4 regions of the Streptomyces sp. NPDC047525 genome follow, and region 4 is predicted to be linked to each of the others. Evidence: riboswitches for the same ligand, from Rfam matches in the RefSeq annotation. Region 4 holds a riboswitch; each other region holds the start of a gene.
The links. Region 4 has a riboswitch for cobalamin ahead of ABZ833_RS14285 (ABC transporter substrate-binding protein). Riboswitches for the same ligand answer to the same signal wherever they lie in the genome.
Positions count from the first base shown of each region.

Region 1 (4,558 bases), on a different contig from region 4:
AGTCCGTCCCACCAGTGCTCCCCTGAAAGCCGGTCGGCGGCCCCGAAGGCGGCCACTTTGAAGTCCGGGGAGACGTATCCCTCGCCGAGGGTGGGGACCGTCAGGCCCTCCGGCAAGTCCTCCAGGGACAGCAACGGCGCGTCCATCGCCGCCCGCGACGCGCGGTTCAGGGCCACGTACCGCTCGGCCGCGATCCGCCCGTCGGTCGCCCTGGCGATCGCTGCCTCCAGATCCCGCAGCGTGCCTTCGAGTCGGCGGACCTCGTTGCGGGTGGCCTGATGGTCGGTGACGTTGACCCAGACGGCCACCTCGGGGAACTCGGCCGCCAGGCGTCGGTACATGATCTCGTATGCGGCCAATGCTTGTCGGGGAGCGGTCTCTCCCAGAGAAGCCCGCACCTCCTGCCGTTCCCGCTCCGGCACGGCCTCCCAGGCGGCACAGCCCGACACGTACTCCATGAGCTGCTCGGACAGCCTGCGGTAGAACCCGGTCAGCGCGACGAGCTCCGACTCGTAGGGCCGGTGCGGCGCAGGCATCGGGACCTCGGCGCGCAGCATCTCGTCCGCGAGGGCGGCCGGTCGGCCGGACTCCGGCGACCGGCCGGTGGCCAGGAGCACGGCCTCGGACCTCCCGACCCTCAACTCCCTTCTGTCGAAGGGGAGATCAAGCTCCTTGAGGGTGTCGAAGTACGAGGCGAGGACCACGACGGCGTGCGCCGCGGCAAGGCGCTGCGTGCGGTCGAACCGGCCGAGGCCGCGGGACCGCTCCGCGAGGCCGGAGACCAGCGACTGACTCAGCCGCGCCAGCTCACCCCGCGCGTCGAACAGGCTCAGCGCAAGGGCGGACCCGCCGCCGGTGGCGACCAGCAGCGCCCCGCCCGTCAGCCGGTCGAGGGCCGCGAGCGCGGGGCTCTCCGCACCACCCAGCAGCCGCACCGCATCCGCGTAACTCATCCCCCTGGACACCGGCGCCCTCCCAGCTCCGCGACGGAACGGCCAGCGTGTCCATCATGGCGGCAGACGAGGGCACGGGGCGGCCAATCGCCCGCAAATGGCCGCCCCGGCAGGCGCGTTCGGGTCAGGAACCCGCGGGCAGCTCCGCCCTCACCTCGCGCGCGGCGGCGACCAGGTTCTCCAGGGAGGCCTTGGTCTCGGGCCAGCCGCGGGTCTTGAGGCCGCAGTCGGGATTGACCCAGAGCCGTTCGGCGGGGATGGCCTCAAGTCCCTTGCGCAGCAGGGCCGCTGCCTCCTCGGTGCTCGGTACGCGGGGGGAGTGGATGTCGTAGACGCCGGGTCCCGCCTCGCGCGGGTAGCCGTGCTCGGCCAGTTCGCGGGCCACCTGCATGTGCGAGCGGGCGGCTTCCAGGCTGATGACGTCGGCGTCGAGGTCGTCGATGGCCTGGACGATGTCGCCGAACTCCGCGTAGCACATGTGCGTGTGGATCTGCGTGTCCGGGCGTACGCCGCTGGTGGTGAGGCGGAAGGATTCCGTGGCCCAGTCCAGGTAGGCCGGGTGGTCGGCGGCGCGCAGTGGCAGCGTCTCGCGCAGCGCGGGCTCGTCGACCTGGATGACCGAAGTACCCGCCTCCTCCAGGTCGTTGACCTCGTCGCGCAGGGCGAGCGCGACCTGGCGGGCCGTGTCGCCGAGCGGCTGGTCGTCGCGGACGAAGGACCAGGCGAGCATGGTGACGGGACCGGTGAGCATGCCCTTGACGGGGCGGTCGGTCAGGGAGTTGGCGTACGAGGTCCAGCGCACCGTCATCGGCTCGGGCCGGGAGATGTCGCCGGCCAGGACCGGCGGGCGCACATAGCGGGTGCCGTACGACTGGACCCAGCCGTGCTGCGTGGCGAGGTAGCCGGTGAGCTGCTCGGCGAAGTACTGCACCATGTCGTTGCGTTCGGGCTCGCCGTGCACCAGGACGTCGATGCCCGCCTTCTCCTGGAAGGCGAGGACCTCGCGGATCTCGTTCTTGATGCGCTCCTCGTAACCCGCCGTGTCGAGACGGCCCGCACGCAAGTCGGCCCGTGCCGTGCGCAGTTCGGTGGTCTGGGGGAAGGAGCCGATGGTGGTCGTGGGCAGCAGCGGCAGGCCGAGCCGGGTCCGTTGGGCCGCCGCACGCTCCGGGTAGGCGTGGGCGCGGCGGGCGTCGGCGCCGGTGATCGCGGCGACGCGGGAGCGTACGGCCGGGTCGTGGGTGAGGGCCGAGCCCGAGCGGGACGCCAGGCCGGCGCGGTTGGCGGACAGTTCGGCCGTGATGGCGCCCGTGCCCTGGGCCAGGCCGCGGGCCAGCGTGGCGATCTCGGCGGTCTTCTGGTGGGCGAAGGCCAGCCAGCGGGCGATCTGCGGGTCGATGTCCCGTTCGGCGGTGGCGTCCAGCGGGACGTGAAGCAGGGAGCAGGACGCGGAGACGTCGACCCGGTCGGCGAGGCCCAGGAGCGTGCCCAGTGTGCTGAGGGACTTCTCCAGGTCGTTGATCCAGATGTTGCGGCCGTTGACGACGCCCGCGACCAGACGCTTGCCGGGCAGCCCGCCGACGGCGGCGAGGTCCTCCAGCTGGCTCGCGGCGGCCTCGGTGAAGTCCAGGGCGAGGCCCTCGACCGGCGCCTTGGCGAGCACCGGAAGCGCATCGCCGAGCCTGCCGAAGTACGAGCCGACGAGGAGCTGAGGGCGGTCGGTGAGCGCACCGAGGTCGCGGTAGGCGCGGGCGGCGGCGTTGAGCTCGGCCGGGGTGCGGTCCTGGACCAGGGCGGGCTCGTCGAGCTGCACCCACTCGGCGCCCGCCGCGCGCAGGTCGGCGAGGACCTCGGCGTACACGGGCAGCAGACGGTCCAGGAGGGTGAGCGGCTCGAAGTCGGCGGCCACGCCGGGCGCGGGCTTGGCGAGCAGTAGATAGGTGACCGGGCCGACGAGCACCGGCCGGGCCGCGAGACCGAGCGCGACAGCCTCCTTCAGCTCCGCGACCTGCTTGGCGGAGTCGGCGGTGAAGACGGTGTCGGGGCCGAGCTCCGGCACGAGGTAGTGGTAGTTGGTGTCGAACCACTTGGTCATCTCGAGGGGCGCCACGTCCTGGGTGCCGCGGGCCATCGCGAAATAGCCGTCGAGCGCGTCGGTGTCGACGGCCTCGCGGTGCCGCTGGGGGACGGCGCCGACCATGACGCTGGTGTCCAGGACATGGTCGTAGTAAGAGAAGTCGCCGGTCGGCACTTCGTGGATGCCTGCGTCGGCCAGGTGCTGCCAGGTGGACCGGCGCAGCTGCGCGGCGGTGTCCCGGAGGGCGTCGGCGGTGACTCGGCCCTTCCAGTAACCCTCGACGGCCTTCTTCAGTTCCCGGTTGGGGCCCTGGCGGGGGTAGCCGTACACGGTGGCCTGTGCTGCCGCGGACTTCGCTGTCACGGAAATCTCCTTCGCGAGATGACTCCTGAGATCCCGGGACGGGACGCGGACGCGAAGGGATGACGAACCGGGCGGACCTGACGCGCGCCACCGGCGCGGTGCTCCACCTGATCTGACGCCGACCCGCCCACGAGGTCACCGGGATGTCCGCACGTGAGGGGTCACGTACGGGCAACGGGCAGGTCTTCGGACTCGCGGGCACACCTGCCGAGGCAGGTTCCTACTGGCCGTCGCTTCCCGGATCCGCGCTCGGATCCAGTGCGTATGACGGCGGTCGTTCCCACTCACCGCTGCGGGGCAGTCCCGGATTCCCACCGGGTTCCCTCTTACGACGCGTCTGCCTGGCGGACAGGGCGAACCAGCTGCACAGGTCAGGCTAGAGGGTGTTCGGCCTTCTGGGCAGTACTGATCACATTCCGGACCGTGAGGTGAGACACGGACCCCGCCCGGATCGGCACATGAGGGCGCGCGGAACAGATCACCACTCTGTTCCGCGCGCCCGCTCACAGCAGCCGCGGGCCCCTCAGCCCGGCGGCGGACCCGGGCCCCTCAGCCCCGGTCGTAGGTGTGGAACCCGCGGCCGCTCTTGCGGCCGAGCAGCCCCGCCTCCACCATGCGCTGGAGCAGCGGCGGCGGGGCGTACAGGGATTCCTTGAACTCTTCGTAGAGCGATGCCGCGATGGAGGCGACCGTGTCGAGGCCGATCAGGTCCGCCAGCTTCAGCGGCCCCATCGGGTGCGCGCAGCCCAGCTCCATGCCCGCGTCCACGTCGGCGGGCGTGGCGAAGCCGGACTCGGTCATCCGGATCGCCGAGAGGAGGTAGGGGACGAGCAGCGCGTTCACGACGAAGCCCGCTCTGTCCTGGGACCGTACGACCGTCTTGCCCAGGGTGTGCGTGGCGAAGTCCTCGACGGCGGCGACGGTCCGTGCGGCCGTGTGCAGCGAGGACACGACCTCGACCAGGGGAAGCACGGGGGCGGGGTTGAAGAAGTGCAGCCCGAGGACACGGTCGGCACGCCGGGTCGCCATCCCCAGACGCATGACCGGGATGGAGGAGGTGTTGGTGGCCAGGATCGCTTCGGGGTCCTCGACGACCTTGTCCAGGGTGGTGAAGATCTCCGTCTTGGCCGCAGTGTCCTCGACGACGGCCTCGACGACGAGCTGG
Region 1 covers NZ_JBEYTL010000001.1:808,639-813,196, reverse strand. The annotation lists gene ABZ833_RS03905 (hypothetical protein) at 1-953, opposite strand, end outside; gene metE (5-methyltetrahydropteroyltriglutamate--homocysteine S-methyltransferase) at 1,078-3,393, opposite strand; cobalamin riboswitch at 3,553-3,771, opposite strand; gene ABZ833_RS03895 (3-hydroxybutyryl-CoA dehydrogenase) at 3,943-4,558, opposite strand, start outside.
Region 1: another riboswitch for cobalamin. It lies ahead of metE (5-methyltetrahydropteroyltriglutamate--homocysteine S-methyltransferase); the one in region 4 lies ahead of ABZ833_RS14285 (ABC transporter substrate-binding protein).

Region 2 (4,558 bases), on a different contig from region 4:
CCGCGATCAGACCATGCCGCCGGCCACGGCCGGGAGGATCGTGACGTTGTCGCCGTCCGTGAGCTTGGTGGTGATGCCGTCCAGGAAGCGGACGTCCTCGTCGTTCAGGTACACGTTCACGAAGCGGCGCAGCTTGTCGCCGTCCACGATGCGCTCGGCGATGCCCGCGTGCCGCGAGTCGAGGTCGGTGAAGAGCTCGGCGAGGGTGTCCCCGCTGCCCTCGACGGCCTTGGCGCCGTCGGTGTAGGTGCGGAGGATGGTCGGGATGCGGACCTCGATGGCCATGGCTGGGGGCTCCTGTCGGGAGAAGTCACGTGGGTGGGCGCGCGGCGGCCCGGTCGTGCGGGTGCGTCAGTTCGAGTGCGTAGGCAGAGGCGTTACGCGCAGGTGGCGCCGCGGCTCACGGCCGTACGGCGGCGGCTGTCAGCGCGAACAGATCGCGCTGGAGAGCCTGCACAAATCGACGTGCAGACGCGCAACGAGCAGCATGCCCGGCATCTTGTCGCTCACGTCGTGGGGAACCATGCGGTCATCGTATCGATTCCCGGTCCGGGTTCTGGAATGTGATCTCACATGGTGGATGGAATGCGTCCATCACGTGGATGACGGGAGGCGTGGCCCCGCTGTGGGCAGGTAGGTGACCGTCGGGGCGCCCGTGGCCGGGTGCACCGCGACCTCCGCTGTGACTCCATACACATCGGCGAGGAGCTCGCTGGTCAGGACCTCCTTCGGCGGTCCCGACGCGACCAGGCGGCCGGCGTCGAGCACGTACAGACGGTCGCAGTAGTAGGCCGCCAGATTGAGGTCGTGCAGGGCCAGGAGATTCGTCGTGCCGAGGTCGCGGACCAGGGAGAGGATCTCCAGCTGGTAGCGGATGTCCAGGTGGTTGGTCGGTTCGTCGAGGACGAGGACCCCGGGCTGCTGCACCAGCGCCCTCGCCACGAGCGCGCGCTGGCGCTCGCCGCCGGAGAGCCCGGCGAAGGTGCGGTGGGCGAGGTCCGCCGCGCCGACCCGCTCGAGGGCCCCGTCGACCAGGACGGCGTCCCGCGCGGTGTCCGCCTCCCAGAAGCGCTTGTGCGGGGAGCGGCCCATGGCGACGATCTGCCGGACGGTGAGCTCGAAGCCGGTGTGCCCGTCCTGCGGGACGGTGGCGATGCGCCGTGCGCGGTCCTTGGCCGAGCGGGCCGCGAGGTCGTCGCCGTCCAGGAGCACGCGGCCGCCGGTGGGCGCGAGAGTGCCGTAGACGCAGCGCAGGAGGGTGGTCTTGCCGCTGCCGTTGGGGCCGACGAGGCCGACGGTCTCGCCTCGGTCGGCGTGCAGGGTGACGTCGTCGACGAGGGTCTTCTCACCTGTGCGGTAGGAGAGGGATTCGGTGCGCAGGAGGGCCGGGTCGCTCATGCGGTGGCCTCCGTACGGTTCCTTCGCAGCATCCACAGGAAGAACGGGCCGCCCGTCAGCGCCGTCAGGACGCCGACCGGGATGTCCTGCGGCGCAGCCACCGTGCGCGCGGCGAGGTCGGCGGTCACCAGGAACACCGCGCCCATCAGGGCCACCACTGGCAGGAGCGCCCGGTGCGCGGCGCCGACCAGCATCCGGGCCGCGTGCGGCACCATCAGGCCGACGAAGCCGATGGCTCCGCTGTACGCGACGAGTACGCCGGTCAGGAGCGAGGCGAGGACGAAGACGGCGGCGCGGAAGCGGGCCGTGTCCAGACCGAGGACGGTGGCGCCCTCCTCGCCGACCAGGAGCAGGTCGAGGGGGCGGGCCAGGACGACGAGCAGCGCCGTGCCCGCGATCAGGGCGGCGCCCGGCAGGGCGAGCATGTCCCAGCGGGCGCTGCCGAGGCCGCCGAGCGTCCAGTACAGGACTTCCTTCAGGTGGTCCGCGCTGTCGGCCATGATCAGGATCAGGCTGGTCAGGGCGGAGAGGATGTACGAGACGGCCACTCCGGCCAGGATCAGGCGGCCGGTGGCGAACCCTCCCCCGCCGGACCTGGCCAGGGTGTAGACGACGAGCAGGGAGAGCAGCGCGCCGACGAAGGCCGCGGCCGGGATGGTGACGGTGACGGACACGCCCGCGCCGATGCCGAAGGCGCTGCCGAGGACGATGACGGCGACGGCTCCCGCGGACGCTCCGGAGGAGACGCCGAGGAGGAACGGGTCGGCCAGCGGGTTCCTCACCAGGGCCTGGAGGACGGTGCCGATGACGGCGAGCCCCGCGCCTACGGCTGCGCCGAGCAGGACCCGGGGCAGGCGGACGTCAAGGACGATCGTGCGGAACGGGGAAGGCTGTGCCCCTCCCGTCAGGATCTCCAGGACGTCAGCCGTGGGGATGCGGACCGACCCCAGGGCCAGGCCCGCAACGACCGCCGCCGCGAGGGCCACCAGCAGCCCGGCGACGACGGTGCCGTAACGGAGTCTTCCCCTGCCCCTCGACCGGTGGCCGTCGATCACCGGCTCCGCCGAGTTCGTCCTCAAACGCCGGACGGGCTGAACCCCCTGCCCCTTCACAGCTGGTCCGCCAGCTTGCTCACCGCCGCCGGTGCCCGCACCCCCACCACCGCGTCCGACAGCGGAAGCACCGCGAAGCGCTTGTGCTTGATGGCGGGGACGTCCGCGAGGACCGGGTCGTCGAGGAGGCGCTTCTTCTTCTGGGCGACCGTCGTGCCGCCGTAGTCGAGGATCACGATCACCTCGGGCTTGCGGTCGACCACCGACTCCCAGGACGCGTCGCCGAAGGACTTGTCCAGGTCGGCGAAGACGTTGCGGCCGCCCGCCCGCTCGATGATGTCGTTGCCGATGCCACGGCCGCCCGCCGTGAACGCGGTCTTGTCGCCGCTGTCGTAGACGAAGACCGGGAGGGGCTTCCTGGACTTCAGCTTCTTCGCGGTGGCGGACAGTTCGCCCTTCGCCGCGGCCACCCACTTGTCCGCCCGCGGCCGCACACCGAACGTGCTGCCGACCTCGCGGACCTCCTTGTAGACGTCGTCCATCGAGACCGCCCGCTTCGCGCAGCCCTCGACGTTGAGGCGGCTCTCGATGCCGGACTTCGCCAGGGCCCCGCGGCTGCGGCCCTCGCCCGCCAGGAAGGCGCTCGCGTAGCCGCCGTAGACGTAGTCGGGGTTGGCGGCAAGGAGCTTCTCGTAGGAGGGGTACTCCTTGGCGAGGACGGGGGTGTCCGCGTACGCCTTCGCGTACTTCGGCAGGACCTTGTCGTCCAGGTACGCCGTCCCCGCGAGGTGGTCCTTCAGGCCGAGCTCCAGCATCACTTCCGTCGCGTGCTGGTTCATCGTCACGGCGCGCTTCGGGGGTGCTTCGTACGTCGTCTTCACGCCGCAGTTCGTGACCGTGTACGGGAAGCCCTGTGTCTTGGACCCCGGCTTCGCCTCCGAGCCGCCGGAGGAGGAAGAGGTGGACGAACACGCTGCCAGCGGGGCCAGCAGGGCCGCGGCGATGAGCACGCGTATGTGTGCGCGAATGGGGCGGGGCATGGCTGAGCGCCTCCTCCAGGGGATTCCGCGTCCCCTGCGTCGTGGGAGAAGAAGGCGGCAGGTCAGTTCCTGACTGCCCCACCCGCGGAGGGTGGGGTCACAGTGGCGGGACCGTGCCGGATTCGCACCGGCTTCCTGGGTCCTGCCGCCTCAAGGTGAAGCTCAGTATGCCTGGACGATCTCGACCTCTTCCTCGGTGACCTCGCCGTCGACGATCCGGAAGGAGCGGAACTGGAACTCGCCCGCGCCGTCGGTGTCGGCCGTGGAGACCAGGACGTAGTGGGCGCCCGGCTCGTTCGCGTACGTGATGTCCGTGCGCGAGGGGTACGCCTCGGTCGCCGTGTGCGAGTGGTAGACGATCACCGGCTCCTCGTCGCGGTCGTCCATCTCGCGGTAGAGCTTGAGGAGGTCGCCCGAGTCGAACTCGTAGAACGTGGGCGAGCGGGCCGCGTTCAGCATCGGGATGAAGCGCTCCGGGCGGCCGGTGCCCTCCGGGCCCGCGACCACACCGCAGGCCTCGTCGGGGTGGTCCTGGCGCGCGTGCGCGACGATCTGGTCGTGGAGGGCCTGGGTGAGGGTCAGCATGGCAGCCAGGATAAGCAGAAGGGCCGACCCGTACCGAAGAGTGGTACGGACCGGCCCACATGCTGGGATCAGGCGTTACGGCACTACTTCACCGCGTCCTGCGGCTCGGCCTCGCCGCCGCCCGACGGCTGCGCGTTGCCGCGCTTCTGCATGACCAGGTAGCCGACGCCGAGGATCAGGGCCCAGACAGGAGCCGCGTAGAGCGAGATCCGCGCGTCCTTGTCGACGCCCATCATCACGATGACCATCGCGATGAAGGCGAGGGCGAACCAGCTCGTGTACGGGGCTCCCGGCGCCCGGAAGGTGGACTGCGGCAGCTCGCCGCGGTCGGCCTTGCGGCGGTACTTGATCTGGCAGACCAGGATCATGATCCAGGCCCACATGCCGGAGATGGTCGCGAAGGAGACGACGTAGTTGAACGCCTCGCCCGGCCACTGGTAGTTGATCCACACGCCGACCAGCATCAGTGCTGCGGAGAAGGTG
Region 2 covers NZ_JBEYTL010000005.1:432,509-437,066, forward strand. The annotation lists gene ABZ833_RS17420 (MoaD/ThiS family protein) at 7-285, opposite strand; gene ABZ833_RS17425 (putative leader peptide) at 424-525, opposite strand; gene ABZ833_RS17430 (ABC transporter ATP-binding protein) at 595-1,398, opposite strand; gene ABZ833_RS17435 (iron ABC transporter permease) at 1,395-2,390, opposite strand; gene ABZ833_RS17440 (ABC transporter substrate-binding protein) at 2,507-3,490, opposite strand; cobalamin riboswitch at 3,533-3,680, opposite strand; gene ABZ833_RS17445 (M67 family metallopeptidase) at 3,653-4,075, opposite strand; gene ABZ833_RS17450 (amino acid permease) at 4,159-4,558, opposite strand, start outside.
Region 2: another riboswitch for cobalamin. It lies ahead of ABZ833_RS17440 (ABC transporter substrate-binding protein); the one in region 4 lies ahead of ABZ833_RS14285 (ABC transporter substrate-binding protein).

Region 3 (4,558 bases), on a different contig from region 4:
TCGGCCGCCGGGATGCGGACGGGGTTGCGGGCCAGCTGCTCCTCGGTGAGCCACTCCTGGTCGTGGCCGCCCGCCTCGATCAGGGCGTAGATCAGCTCGTCGCCGTCGCCGGAGGCAAGGCCCGGGACCTCCTCCGTACCGAAGTCGTAGCCCTCTTCGCGCAGTCGGCGCAGCAGGGCGACGGCGCTCGCGGGGGTGTCGAGGCCGACCGCGTTGCCGATCCGCGAGTGCTTGGTCGGGTAGGCGGAAAGGACGAGCGCGATGCGCTTGTCGGCGGCCGGGATGTGGCGAAGCCGCGCGTGCCGCACGGCGATGCCGGCCACGCGTGCCGCGCGCTCGGCGTCGGCGACGTACGCGGGCAGACCGTCCTCGTCGATCTCCTTGAAGGAGAACGGCACCGTGATCAGGCGGCCGTCGAACTCGGGGACCGCGATCTGGCTTGCGGCGTCCAGCGGGGACACGCCCTCGTCGTTGCCCTCCCAGTCGGTGCGTGAGCTGGTGAGGCAGAGCGCCTGGAGGATGGGGACGTCGAGGCCGCTGAGGGCGCCCGCGTCCCAGGACTCGTCGTCGCCGCCCGCCGATGCCTCGGCAGGGCGCGTGCCGCCCGCCGCGAGGACCGTGGTCACGATCGCGTCGGCGGCGCGCAGTTCATCGATGAGTTCGGGCTCGGGAGTACGCAGCGAGGCCACGTACAGCGGCAGCGGGCGCGCTCCGGCGTCCTCGACCGCGCGGCACAGGCTCTCGATGAAGGCGGTGTTGCCGCTCATGTGGTGGGCGCGGTAGTAGAGCACCGCTACGGTCGGTCCCTCGACCTGACGGGCGGTGCGCTCCAAGGGGCCCCACGAGGGCGCGGGGGCGGGCGGCTCGAAGCCGTGGCCGGTGAGCAGGACGGTGTCCGAGAGGAACCTGGCCAGCTGCTCCAGGTTGTCGGGGCCGCCGTGGGCCAGGTAGGCGTGGGCCTCGGCGGCGATGCCGATGGGCACGGTCGATGCGGCCATCAGCTGGGCGTCGGGGGCCTGTTCGCCGGTGAGGACGACCACGGGGCGGCCGGTCGCCACGACTTGGTCGAGGCCCTCCTGCCAGGCGCGCACGCCGCCGAGGAGGCGTACGACGACCAGATCAGCGCCGTCCAGGAGCTGCGGAAGGTCCTCGAGCGGGAGCCGGGAGGGGTTCGCGAAGCGGTAGGCGACCGGGCCTGCGGCGGCGCGGGCGCTGAGCAGGTCGGTGTCGGACGTCGACAGGAGCAGGATCATGCGGCGTCGGGCCTTCCTCGGGGTGTCCACGCCCCGGGTGGTGTCGATGGCGTCTCCCCTGCTCGAGCGGACGAGAGCTCGGGGAAGGGAGTTCCTGACTCACCCGGCATGCGCACCGGGCTCACAGTGGCGGGACCGCGCCGGAATCGCACCGGGCTTCCTCCCCTTGTCGCCGTCTGTGGCGACGACGGGCCGGCTGACCCGTCGCTAGGAATACTAAGGGCCGATCAACTACCGGGGGGGCAGGCGGACCTGCTGCGATGGGTCGGTATGCTCGCCGCCATGCCCCCATCGGTCCCCTCGCCCGCGCTCTCGGGAGACGAGTCTGCCCGCGGCCGCGGTGACGCCTGCCCCGGGACGCTGCGCCTTCACCGGGCGGACGACGGGGCCCTGGCCCGCGTCCGCATCCCGGGCGGTGTGCTGAGCGCGGGCCAGGCCGACGTGCTGCGGGACGCGTCGGAGCGGCTGGGAGACGGGGAGTTGCATCTCACATCGCGCGGCAATGTGCAGTTGCGCGGGCTGCCCGCGGACTGCGGCGGTGAACTGGCTTACCTGCTGGGCGAATCGGGGCTTTTGCCCTCCGAACGCCATGAGCGGGTGCGCAATGTGGTGGCCTCCCCGCTCGCGGGACTCGACGGCCGGGGCGAGGCGGACATCCGCCCGTGGCTGTCCGCCCTGGACGAGCTGCTGTGCGCCGGCGACCGGGCCGCCGCTCTGTCCGGCCGGTTCCTGTTCGCCCTGGACGACGGCCGCGGCGACGTGGGGGCGCTCGGCGGCGACGTGACCCTGACGGCGCGGGGCGAGGACGAGGCGCTGCTGCGGATCGGCCCGGCGCACGACGCCGTCCTGCTGGCGGCCGCGCAGGCACCGCGGGCCGCGCTCATCGCGGCCGAGACCTTCCTGGAGCAGGCGCCCGACGCCAGTGCGTGGCGGGTCACCGACCTGCCGAGCGGCGTCGGCCCTCTGCTCGACTCGGTCCTGCACCGCCTGCGCCAGGCCGGACTCCAAGTCACCCGCACCACCGCGCCCCTCCCCCGGGATCCGGGCGGACCCGCCCTCGGCGTCGTGTCCGGCCCGCACCCCACGGCCGCCCTCTCCCTCGGCCTGCCCCTGGGAAGCGTCAGCGCACCCCAGTGGCAGACGCTGACGGACACCGCCCGCCACCATGGCGGCGGCGAGCTGCGGCTGACCCCCTGGCGCGGAGTCGTCCTGCCCGGAGTCGAGCGGACAGCGGCCGCGCAGCTCCTGGAGGAACTGGGGGCCGCCGGTCTCATCACCGGATCAGACTCACCCTGGACCGGAGTGGGGGCCTGCATCGGCAGGCCCGGCTGCGCCAAGGCTCTGGACGACGTACGCGCCACGGCGAAGGCCGCGTTGGGCCGCCCCGTAGGGGCGCTGCCCGTGTACTGGTCCGGGTGCGAACGCCGGTGCGGACATCCGCACGGGGAGTGGATCGACGTCGTCGCCACTCCCGACGGACATCAGATCTCCCGCGTACGCGGCGAGAAACGGGACACGCCGGCGACCGTCCCCGGCAGCCCGGGCGCACTCGCCGGCGCCGTGGCCGCGGCCCGCGGCTGAACCACACATGAACACATGATCAACCCCGCAACACCCGACTGTTCCCTGCCCTATCAAGAGAGCGAACGCACTGTGCACCAGTACGAGAAGGACGGACCGGCGATCTACCGCCAGTCCTTCGCCACGATCCGCGCGGAGGCGGATCTGTCGGGCCTGCCCGCCGACGTGAGCCAGGTCGCGGTCCGCATGATCCACGCCTGCGGCATGGTCGACCTCGTACGCGACCTCGCTTTCACCCCGGACGTGGTGGCCAGGGCCCGCGAGGCCCTGCGTGCGGGCGCCCCCATCCTGTGCGACGTGGCGATGGTCGCAAGCGGCGTCACCCGCAAGCGGCTGCCCGCCGACAACGACGTGGTGTGCACCCTGTCCGACCCGGCGGTGCCCGATCTGGCCGCCGAGCTCGGCACCACCCGCAGCGCCGCTGCCCTGGAGCTGTGGCGCGACCGGATGGAAGGCTCGGTCATAGCCGTCGGCAACGCGCCCACCGCCCTGTTCCGCCTGCTCGAAATGATCGAGGAGGGCGCGCCGCGCCCCGCCGCCGTCATCGGTGTGCCCGTCGGTTTCGTCGGCGCGATGGAGTCCAAGGACGCCCTGGCCGCGCACCCGTCCGGCCTGGACCACATGATCGTGCGGGGCCGACGGGGCGGAAGCGCCATCGCGGCGGCCGCACTCAACGCGATCGCCAGCGAGGAAGAATGAGCGTGAGCGAGCAGAACACAGGCCGGCTGTACGGCGTCGGGCTCGGGCCCGGCGATCCGGCCCTCATGACCCTGCGGGCGGTCGAAGTCATCGCGGAGGCCGATGTCGTCGCCTATCACAGCGCCCGGCACGGACGGTCCATCGCGCGGTCCATCGCGGCCAAGCACCTGCGGGCCGACCACATCGAGGAAGCGCTGGTCTACCCCCTCACGACGGAGACCACCGACCACCCCGGCGGCTACCGGGGCGCGATGGAGGACTTCTACACCGAGGCGGCGGCCCGCCTCGCGGTGCACCTCGACGCCGGCCGCACGGTCGCCGTCCTCGCCGAGGGCGACCCGCTCTTCTACGGCTCGTACATGCACATGCACAAGCGGCTCGCCGACCGCTACCCCACCGAGGTGATCCCCGGTGTCACCTCCGTCAGCGCCGCGGCCGCCCGCCTCGGCACTCCGCTCGCCGAGGGCGAGGAGGTGCTGACCATCCTGCCCGGCACCCTGCCGGAGGAGGAGCTGACCGCGCGTCTGGCCGCCACGGACGCCGCCGTGGTGATGAAGCTGGGCCGCACCTTCCCCGCCGTGCGCCGCGCCTTCGAGGCCTCCGGGCGGCTGCCCGAGGCCCACTACGTCGAGCGCGCCACCATGGCAGGCGAGCGCATCGACGAGCTGGCCGAGGTCGACGCCGACTCGGTGCCGTACTTCGCCGTCGCCGTCCTGCCGAGCCGGATCGACGCCCCCCGGCCCGAGCGCGCCCCGGACGCGGGCGAAGTGGCCGTGGTCGGTACCGGTCCCGCCGGGCCGCTGTGGCTCACGCCCGAGACTCGCGGCGTGCTGGCCGCGGCCGACGACCTGGTCGGCTACACGACCTATCTGGACCGGGTGCCGGTCCGCCCGGGGCAGGTGCGCCACGGCTCCGACAACAAGGTCGAGTCGGAGCGCGCCGAGTTCGCCCTGGATCTCGCCCGGCGCGGTCGGCGCGTGGCCGTCGTCTCCGGCGGCGACCCGGGCGTCTTCGCCATGGCGACG
Region 3 covers NZ_JBEYTL010000001.1:283,742-288,299, forward strand. The annotation lists gene cobN (cobaltochelatase subunit CobN) at 1-1,253, opposite strand, end outside; cobalamin riboswitch at 1,322-1,474, opposite strand; gene cobG (precorrin-3B synthase) at 1,524-2,834, shown strand; gene ABZ833_RS01395 (precorrin-8X methylmutase) at 2,907-3,533, shown strand; gene ABZ833_RS01400 (precorrin-2 C(20)-methyltransferase) at 3,530-4,558, shown strand, end outside.
Region 3: another riboswitch for cobalamin. It lies ahead of cobN (cobaltochelatase subunit CobN); the one in region 4 lies ahead of ABZ833_RS14285 (ABC transporter substrate-binding protein).

Region 4 (4,558 bases):
AGTCCGGGCATCTGGCCGAGCGCCTGGGCCTGTTCGTCATCATCGTGCTCGGCGAAGGCGTCATCCAGATCACCACGGCGGCCTCCGACACCCCCTGGGACGCGGCGCTCGCCGTCACGGCGACCGGCTCGTTCGCCCTGCTCATCGGAGTGTGGACGCTCTCGCTCCTGTACGGCTTCGCGGGCGTGCCGCATCTGAAACCGGCCAGGCTGCCCGTGCGGTTCGCGATGCTCCTGCAGTGCGTGACGACGGCCGCGATCGCCGCCCTCGCCGCGGGCCTGGGAGCGGCGGCCGAGCACGCCCACGGGCCCGCCCCCGACGGCGTACGCAGGCTGCTCTGCGCGAGCGTCGCGGCGTACTTCGGGATCAGCCTGCTCACCGGGCTCTTCACCGGCGCGGAACGCCCGTGGCTGCTCGGCTGGAGCCTTCCCTGCACGCTCGCGCCCCTGGCCCTGGGCTTCTTCGGCGACGGGATCGGCGTCGGCTGGCTCGTCTGGGCGCTCGCGGCCACGGTGTTCTGGCAGGTGCTCTACGCGCCGGGACCGCCCGGCACGACGCTTCCGCCGGGCGGGCACGGCACCCGGCGGAAGCGGCTCAGACGTACCTGGGACGACTAGACGCCCCGGCCTTCGGGAGGGCTAGCGGATCTCGTCCGGGACCACCGTCAGCCACCGCTTGTCGGCGGTCACCTTCTGGCCGAGCTCCCGCTGCCGGTCGGCGTTCTTCTTCTTCATCCCGTCCAGCTGCTTCATGTAGTCGTCCTTGCGGTTGACCCAGACCCGCGCCCCGCCGTGCTCCACGTCCGCCGAGTGGAACAGCATCGGGCCGTCGCTCGCCGGGGTGTCGCCCGCCACCAGGACGGGCTTCTTCCACTCGTCGATGTACGTGTTGATGGCCGCGGGCTTGCCCTGGAACCAGGTCATCGGCGCCCACAGGTTCGGCGTCAGCTCACGCCCCGCGAGCTTCTTCTCGTCGAAGCGGCCCTCCGCGATCTCCTTGCGGGAGCTGGTCACCGCGCCGGTCTTGCGGTCCTTGAGCTGCAGGCCGACGCCGATGACGTTCTCGGGCTTCACGTCGTAGCCGTACTTGGGGTCGGACAGGACCATCCGCACCAGGTCCTCGCTGGCCGCGCTGACGACGTACACCTCGATGCCGTGCTTCCGCAGCGACTTGTGGAGCTCCTGCATGCCGGTGAAGAACTCGGGGGTCTTGACCTCGGTCTTCGTCAGCTTCCCGTCCTCGTAGTACTCGGCAGGGATGGGCTTGTCGTGGGCCAGGAGCTCGTCGACGTACCCCTTGAGCTCCTTCAGCGTGAAGCCGGAGAAGATCTGCGCGGCCCACGGGTAGCAGACCTGGTCGTCGACCTCGCAGAGCCGGTTGTAGTAGCTGTAGAGGCTCTCCTTGTGCTTCGCCGTGTCCTTGAAGGGGATGATCTTCAGCGACGGGTCCATCGACTTGCGGGTCAGCACCCCCTTCATCTCCAGGAAGGGCAGGAGGGACTCCTCCAGGTCGTTGCGGTAGGTCGTGTTGTCCGCGTCGAAGACGGCGTACGCGCCCTTGTCCTCGTTCTTCGCGATGACCTTGCCCAGCTTCTTCGCGACCGGCTCGGGCCAGTGCGCCAGCTCGGTCGCGATCTTCGCCGAGGACTTCGCGGTCTTCGCGGAGGCGTCCGCCGCCGTGGCGTCCGTGCTGGGCCACAGCGCCGTCCCCGCCAGGACGGCCGCGGTGAGCGCGCCCGCCGTGCCGAGTACGGCCAGCTTGCCCTTTGCCTTTACTGCCATGATTTTGTGCCCCCTGAGAGCGGTCTGCGCCCCGTCCGGAGCGGCGGGTCATCGTATGAGGTCGGGCGGTGGATTCCCATGATCGACATCACCGGACACAGTGGGCATGGGACGCGCGCCCGCGGGTAGTCGCATCGGGCGCCCGTCAGGCGTACGGGCCTGCTCCGGAGCCGTGCCCATCGCATACTGGAAGGCATGGAGACCGTCTCCCGGGAGTTCGTTCGGGCCGCTCCGCGGCTCGACGGCATGGTGGTGTCCGCCGTCGGCTACCGCACGGCGGGGGAGCACCCCGGATTCCACCGCGGCCTGCCGTCCCCGTATCTGACGCTGATCTTCTCGCTGGACGGCCCCGTCGTCACCGGCGAGAGCCCCGAGCAGGCGGGCGGCCCCGACGCGTCCCGCACCGACATCGTCGTCGGCGGCCTGCACCAGTCCCCGGCGTACGTGGTGCGGCCCGAGCACGAGGCGGGCATCCAGCTCGCCGTGCACCCGCTCGCCGCCCGCGCCCTGTTCGGCGTACCGGCGGCGGAACTGGCCGACGCCCTGGTGACGTCCGGCACCGACGTGATGGGGCGCCGCGCCGCCGACGTACGGGAGCTGCTGTGCGAGCAGGGCGGCTGGCAGGAGCGATTCGCCTCCCTGTCCGCCTACTTGAGGCAGCGCGTGGCCGCCGGGGACACCGCCGGATCCGTACGTCCCGAGGTCGCGGAGGCCTGGGCCTGGCTGGCCCGGCACCGGGGCGCGGGCACCCTGCGCGGTCTCTCCCGGCACGTCGCGCTGAGCGAACGCCGCCTCACCACGCTCTTCCGCGCGGAGACGGGCCTGAGCCCCAAGCAGGCGGGACGCCTGATGCGCTTCCAGCGCGCCCGCGGCGCCGTCGCACGCTCCGTGGCGGCGGGCGTCGCTCCCGATCTGGCCCGCGTCGCCGCGGACTGCGGTTACTACGACCACTCCCACCTGGTGCGGGACTTCCGGCAGTACACCGGGGTGAGCCCCAGCGGCTGGCTGGCCGAAGAGTGCCGGAATATCCAAGCCGGGAGCTATGGCGGGGGCGAAGAGTAGGCCCCATGAACACCACCGAGAAGCAGCAGCAGTCCCCGTCCGCCTCCGCCGGGCGTGCCCCCGCCGTCTGGCCCTCCCTCCAGGCTCACGACGCCCCCGCCCTGATCGACTTCCTGGTCGGCACGGTCGGTTTCCTGCGCACCGCCGTCTACGAGGACGGCGACCGCGTGGCCCACGCCGAGCTCGACTGGCCCGAGGGCGGTGCGATCATGCTCGGCTCGTACGACGAGAAGTCCGAGGCCTGGTGCCTGAAGCCGGGCACGTTCGGGGCGTATGTCGTCACCGACCACGTGGACGACCTCTACCAGCGGCTCACCGCCGCCGGGGTCGAGATCATCCGTGAGATCGAGGACCAGCCGTACGGCAGCCGGGAGTTCGCGATCGCCGACCCCGAGGGCAACAAGTGGTCCTTCGGCACCTACCGCGGGGCACCGAGGCCCGACAAGGCGGCCTGACCTCGCGTGACGGCAGATGCCCTGGCCTCGCGCGACGGAAGACGCCCTGGCCCTGCGTGATAGCTTGCGGACGCCAGTCAACCCACACCAGGGCCAGGGAATCCGGTGCGAATCCGGAACTGACGCGCAGCGGTGAGGGGGAACGGGCGGGGCCACGGCCACTGGGCGTCCACGGACGCCTGGGAAGGCGCCCCGCCCGGCCGATCCCCGAGTCCGAAGACCTGCTGGCACCTTCGCCCGCGCACCGAGCGGCGGAGGTGACGAAGCAGGCCAGGCTCCGCGTATGAGCCGTGAGACTCAAGGGATCGTGTGTCCTCCACAGCCCGTCGTGTACGTATGTCCGGCTTTCTCGCCGCAGCCCTGGCCGTCACCCTGAGCGCGTGTGGCTCGTCGGGCGGCTCCTCGGACTCCTCGGACTCCGCGAACTCCTCGGCCGAGAAGGCCGGCGGCTACCCGCTCACCCTCACCTCCTGCGGCAAGAAGGCGGAGATCAAGGCGCCGCCGCAGCGGGCGGTCTCCCTCGACCAGGGCTCCACCGAGATCCTGCTCTCGCTCGGCCTCGCGGACCGCATGGCCGGCACCGGCACCTGGACGGACCCGGTCCTCAAGGGTCTGGAGAAGGACAACTCCAAGGTCGAGCGGCTCGCCGACAGCTACCCCTCCTTCGAGAAGGTCCTCGCCGAGGAACCGGACTTCGTCACCGCCTCCTTCCTGGCGACGGTCAGCAAGGGCGGCGTCGCCGACCGCGCCAAGTTCGCCGAACTCGGCGTACCCGCCTATGTCTCGCCCTCCGACTGCGCGGGCAAGGACAACAGCGGCGACGGCGACGGCCGCCGCGACAAGACGCTGACCATGGACACGGTGTACGGCGAGATCCGGGACCTGGCCGAGGCCTTCGGGGTCGAGAAGCGCGGCGAACGCCTGATCGCGGAGCTCAAGGGCCGGGTGGCGAAGGCCAAGAAGACCATCAAGGTGAGTGAGGCGTCCGACACGACGCTCCTCTACTGGTTCGCCAACTCCGACGCGCCCTACATGGCGGGCTGCTGCGGTGCGCCGGGCATCATCACCCGCGAACTGGGCGTGAAGAACGTCTTCGACGACACCCGCGAGGAGTGGCCCCAGATCAACTGGGAGACGGTGGCGGACCGCGACCCGGACGTCCTGGTCATCGGCGACCTCACGCGCAAGTCGCAAACGGCCGAGAGCGCGAAGAAGAAGATCGAGTTCCTGGAGTCCAACCCGGTCACCAAGAACCTGACC
Region 4 covers NZ_JBEYTL010000004.1:413,166-417,723, reverse strand. The annotation lists gene ABZ833_RS14305 (low temperature requirement protein A) at 1-617, shown strand, start outside; gene ABZ833_RS14300 (haloacid dehalogenase-like hydrolase) at 639-1,781, opposite strand; gene ABZ833_RS14295 (helix-turn-helix domain-containing protein) at 1,977-2,843, shown strand; gene ABZ833_RS14290 (VOC family protein) at 2,849-3,298, shown strand; cobalamin riboswitch at 3,356-3,542, shown strand; gene ABZ833_RS14285 (ABC transporter substrate-binding protein) at 3,635-4,558, shown strand, end outside.